DNA from 2 places in the Exiguobacterium sp. SH3S3 genome. Region 2 is predicted to be linked to the other one. Evidence: riboswitches for the same ligand, from Rfam matches in the RefSeq annotation. Region 2 holds a riboswitch; the other holds the start of a gene.
What was found. Region 2 has a riboswitch for FMN ahead of EVJ28_RS02680 (ECF transporter S component). Riboswitches for the same ligand answer to the same signal wherever they lie in the genome.
Positions count from the first base shown of each region.

Region 1: another riboswitch for FMN. It lies ahead of ribD (bifunctional diaminohydroxyphosphoribosylaminopyrimidine deaminase/5-amino-6-(5-phosphoribosylamino)uracil reductase RibD); the one in region 2 lies ahead of EVJ28_RS02680 (ECF transporter S component).

Region 1 is NZ_SJUU01000005.1:42,009-44,473, forward strand. Features, by position in the region: gene ribE (riboflavin synthase) at 1-267, opposite strand, end outside; gene ribD (bifunctional diaminohydroxyphosphoribosylaminopyrimidine deaminase/5-amino-6-(5-phosphoribosylamino)uracil reductase RibD) at 248-1,330, opposite strand; FMN riboswitch at 1,481-1,623, opposite strand; gene EVJ28_RS06265 (undecaprenyl-diphosphate phosphatase) at 1,715-2,465, opposite strand, start outside.
Region 2 is NZ_SJUU01000002.1:188,438-190,902, reverse strand. Features, by position in the region: gene EVJ28_RS02685 (NupC/NupG family nucleoside CNT transporter) at 1-741, shown strand, start outside; gene EVJ28_RS02680 (ECF transporter S component) at 852-1,439, opposite strand; FMN riboswitch at 1,598-1,739, opposite strand; gene EVJ28_RS02675 (HesB/IscA family protein) at 1,837-2,193, shown strand; gene EVJ28_RS02670 (Rossmann-fold NAD(P)-binding domain-containing protein) at 2,303-2,465, shown strand, end outside.

The DNA of each region.
Region 1 (2,465 bases), on a different contig from region 2:
CGCCGGCATCGCCCGCTCGAGGTTGACGTCCGTTCCAGGGCGGACCCCATCTAGACTTGACGCTTTGAGCGTCTCCGGCATGACGTCGACGGCAAAACTCGTTTGATCAAACGCCGTCACGGTCAGGCAAATCCCGTTCACCGAGATGCTGTCGCCGAGCTTCACGTCTTCTAGCACGACCTTGCCCGCGAGCGTGAGCCGTAGCGACGGCCCGTTCCGCTTCACGGCTTTCACACTGCCGATTTCTTCAACGATTCCCGTGAACATTGGACTCCTCCTTTCTCATGACGAGCTTGATATCGGTACCGACCGTCTCGACCGAGCCGATGGCGAAGCGTTCGATCGTATCTAACGGTCCGGCTTGGCTCGAGCGATAGACGCCTCGGTTCCCACCGAACACGCGCGGTGACTGATACATGACCCATTCGTCGACGTATCGTCCGTCAAAGAATGACGTCACGAGCGTCGGTCCCGCCTCGATGAGCAAACGGCCGACGCCGCGACCGTACAAGTCACGCAGGACGTTATCGAGTGTCGAATAGTCGGCAAGCTCGACACCGCCCTTCGCGAGCGCGGTCCGTTTCTCTTCATCCTCGGACTGCGTGTAGACGAGCACCGGCACGTCTGTCGCGCTGCGAACGAGCTGACTCGAGAGCGGTAAGCGGAGCTCACGGTCGAGGATGACCCGGAGCGGCTGACGTGTCGGCGTGTCGAGCCGGACGGTCAAGGCCGGGTCGTCGGCGAGCACGGTCCCGATTCCAGTCAAGACGGCATCGACCGTCGCCCGTAGTTCATGGACGTCACGTCTCGCTTCAATCCCGGTCACCCACTGGCTCTCACCCGCCTCAAGCGCGACTTTCCCGTCTAGGCTCGTCGCCGTCTTCAATACGACGTACGGTCGCTTCGTCTCAAGCGAACGTAGGAACGCCGGATTGAGCGCACGGGCCTCGTTTTCGAGCAGACCGACTTCGACGTCGATCCCGGCCGCCTTCAAACGAGCGACACCTTTCCCTGCGACGAGCGGGTTCGGGTCTTCCATCGCGATGACGGCGCGCTTGATGCCCGACTCGACGATCAAGTCGGCACACGGCGGCGTCTTCCCGTAGTGCGAGCACGGCTCGAGCGTGACGTAAATCGTCGCACCGTATGCGGACGCACCGGCCATGCGAATGGCGTGCACTTCGGCGTGCGGTTCACCGGCCTTCAAATGGGCACCGAATCCGACGACGCGACCGTCATTGACGACGACGGCCCCGACGAGCGGGTTCACACCGGTCTGTCCGGCAGCGGACTTGGCCAATTGGATTGCTTGTTGCATGTACTGTTGCATCGTTCTCCCTCCTTGTTTCGTACAAACAAAAAGACCCTAAGGATGTCCTTAGGGTCTCGGCGGGAGGTTTCAGTCGTCATTGGGCGAGCCAAATAAACGTTTTCTTTACAGAATAACGTACGACGAAGCGCAGGTCACGAGGACCTGTCTTTTTTCCTTCTCCCATCCAGACTATACTGTCGGCTCTAGAATCGCACTAGATCCACCGTTCGCACACGTGCGCCCGGGTCACGGACTTAAGGCTTGCGCCCATCACCGCCGGTTGGGAATTGCACCCGACCCCGAAGGAATATTTATTTGTACTCCTTTACTTTAGCGCAAAAAAGAATCGAAGGCAAAAATAAAAGCGCAAAAAAGCGCTGCTCCGATGAGCAGCGCTTCCAATCAAGCCAAGAACAAGACGACGAGCAAACCGACGATCCAACAATAGAACGAGAAGTACTTGAGCTCACCTTTCGCCATGATGTGCTGGAACCATTTGAGCGAGATGGCCGTCAGCGCGTACGAGGCGATGAACGCCAAGACGAGCGGACCGAACAGATCGCGCGTCGTCGGATCGGTGAACAAGACCGGCCCGTCCAAAATCATCGTCCCGAGACTGACCGGGATGAACAAGAAGAACGAGAACCGGAGCGCCGACTCTTGTTTAATGCCGAGCAACATTGCCATGACGATCGTGGCACCCGAGCGGCTGATCCCAGGGATGAGCGCGACCGCTTGGGCGAGACCGATCAAGATGGCGTCACGTAACGTGATACCGCCGTCCCCTTTATTCCCACGCATATTGCGGATGAACCAAAGAGCGACCCCGGTCAAGATCAACGTATAGCCGACCGTCGCGACGCCGCTGAGCGTCTCACCGATCCAATCGCCGAATAACACGCCGAGCACGCCGGCCGGTACGGTCGCGACGAGCAAGAGACCGATGAACTTGACGTCGATCATCGTATCCTCGCTGCGGTCTTTCTTAAATAAGAACGTCCACAGACTGAAGACGAGCCGGACGACGTCTTGGCGATAAATCGTCAAGACGGCGAGGAGCGACGCAAAGTTGACGAAAATCTCGAACGACAGCCCCGGTAATTCGATATTGAATAACTCTTGGAAGATGACCAAATGACCGCTCGACGAGATC
Region 2 (2,465 bases):
TCAATGACACAATCAGAATTGTTTGCCGTCATGGTCGGTGGTCTCGCATCGGTTGCCGGTTCGGTACTTGCTGGATACGCCGCACTCGGTGTTCCGCTCGAGTACTTGCTCGCAGCGAGCTTCATGGCAGCGCCTGCTGGTTTGATGTTTGCGAAAATCATCGTTCCGGAAACAGAAACTCCGGATGATGATATCGAAATTGCTGAAGATGAAGAGAACAAAGCAGCAAACTTCGTCGATGCGGCCGCTCGCGGTGCGTCAGACGGTTTGTTCCTCGCATTGAACGTCGGTGCGATGCTTCTTGCCTTCGTTTCATTGATCGCACTCGTCAACTTGCTTCTTGGTGGAATCGGTGGTTGGTTCGGTCTAGAAGGCCTCTCACTTCAATTGATCCTTGGTTACGTGTTTGCACCGCTCGCGTTCGTCATCGGTGTACCATGGGCAGATGCCGTACAATTCGGTAGCTTCCTTGGACAAAAACTCGTCTTGAACGAATTCGTTGCCTTCTCTGAGTTCGCACCGATCATCGGTTCAGGTGATTTGTCAGCTCGTACAGAAGCGATGATCGCGTTCGCACTCTGTGGATTCGCCAACATCTCATCACTTGCCATCCTTCTCGGTGGTCTTGGTGGTATGGCTCCGAACCGTCGTAACGACATCGCACGTATGGGTGTCCTCGCGATTCTCGCAGGTACGCTTGCGAACTTGATGTCAGCGACTCTCGCTGGTCTTCTTCTCTAATCGTTATTCACAAACAAGAGCGCTCACTCCGGTGGGCGCTCTTGTTCATGGTTGCCATATAGTGACTACAAAAAATCACCCAAGGGATGTCTCCCTTGGGTGATTGGGCGTTAAGCTTGCAGTTGCATGTGTTGACGTTCGATCCACGGCTTCAACTTCAGGAAGAGCGGGACGAACAAGGCGGTGATCAATAATGCCTTAATCAAGTTGAACGGTAAGATGCCGTACAAGACGAGGTTCGTTTTGACTGCCGGATCGGCCATCTCGGCCATTCCGAAGAAGAACGCGTAAGCTGGTAAAATGAGTAGGTAGTTCAAAATCGCCAAGCTGAGCGCCATCGTGATCGTACCTGCCACGAGGCCTGAAGCGAGCGCTTTATTCGTTTTACGTTTATGGTAGAACCAAGCGACCGGATATATGAATGCGACACCTGCAAAGAAGTTCGCGACTTCACCGACCGGGACGCCGCCACCGTTAAAGACATAGTAGAGGACGTTTTTGAGAGCGACGACCACGACACCTGCGAGTGGCGAGAAGACGATACCGGCGACGAGCGCTGGGATGTCACTGAAGTCCACTTTTAGGAATGGTGGCAGGAAGGGTAGCGGGAAGTTAAAGAGCATGAGGACGAATGAAATCGCCCCGAGCATCGATAGCGTCACCAGTGTTGTCAATCGTTTGTTGCGCGTTGTTTTCATCAAAATCTCTCCTTTTGTCGCTCCTTGATGAATGGCACCCGTCGCATAGAAAAACCCGATTGTGTGAACAATCGGGAGAGTTTACGCGCATACGAAACAGATGTTCTCGTCAACGTTTAAGCCACGCCAAAGAAAACATCCAAATATCGGTCGGATGCCGCCATCTTCTCCCATCCAGACTTTACTGTCGGCTTTCGAATCTCACGAAATCAGCAAGCAACGCCTTGCTCGCTCACGGGCTGAGAAGAACTTGTCTTCAATACCGCCGGTCGGGAATTTCACCCTGCCCCGAAGATGGAACGATTTAATTTTTTTTGTTACAGTTTAGTTATACAAGATATTTCACAAAATCACAAGTCAGTTGACTTGAAGTGAAGATAAATGAGGAGGAGTTCAGATGATTCATTTGACAGAGCCAGCCGCACTACAAGTCATCGATATGATGAAACAGACCGAACGCCCTGAAAATCAGTTCTTACGGATCAAAGTCCAAGGCGGTGGGTGTACCGGCCTATCCTATGGGATGGGGTTCGATGAAGACAAGACGGACAAGGATGTCCAGTTCGACCATCATGGCGTCCGCGTCATCGTCGCCGAAGCCGACCATGGTGTCGTCGACGGGCTCGAGATCGACTACAAGCAGTCGATGCTCGGCGGGGGCTTCACGATCAAAAATCCGAACGCGATCGCGACGTGCGGTTGCGGTTCGAGTTTCCGGACGGCGGCGAACGCCGGCACGCCCGGGGATTGCTAAACGATAGACGGGTTGCCGACATGTTCGGCAACCTTTTTTGGTGAGCATGTTAATGAGAGGAAATGAACGGGAATATTGGATGGAGAAGGATGAGAAGGGGGTAGGTACGATGAGGAAAGTGTTGATTTTCGGTGGCTCACGTTACTTTGGGAAACGGCTCGCGCTCCGTCTCGCTGAAGCGGGAGACGACGTGACGATCGTCACACGCGGTCAGCTGCAAGTGCCGGAAGCGGAAGGCATCCGCTCCATTAAAGGCGACCGTCAGTCGGTCG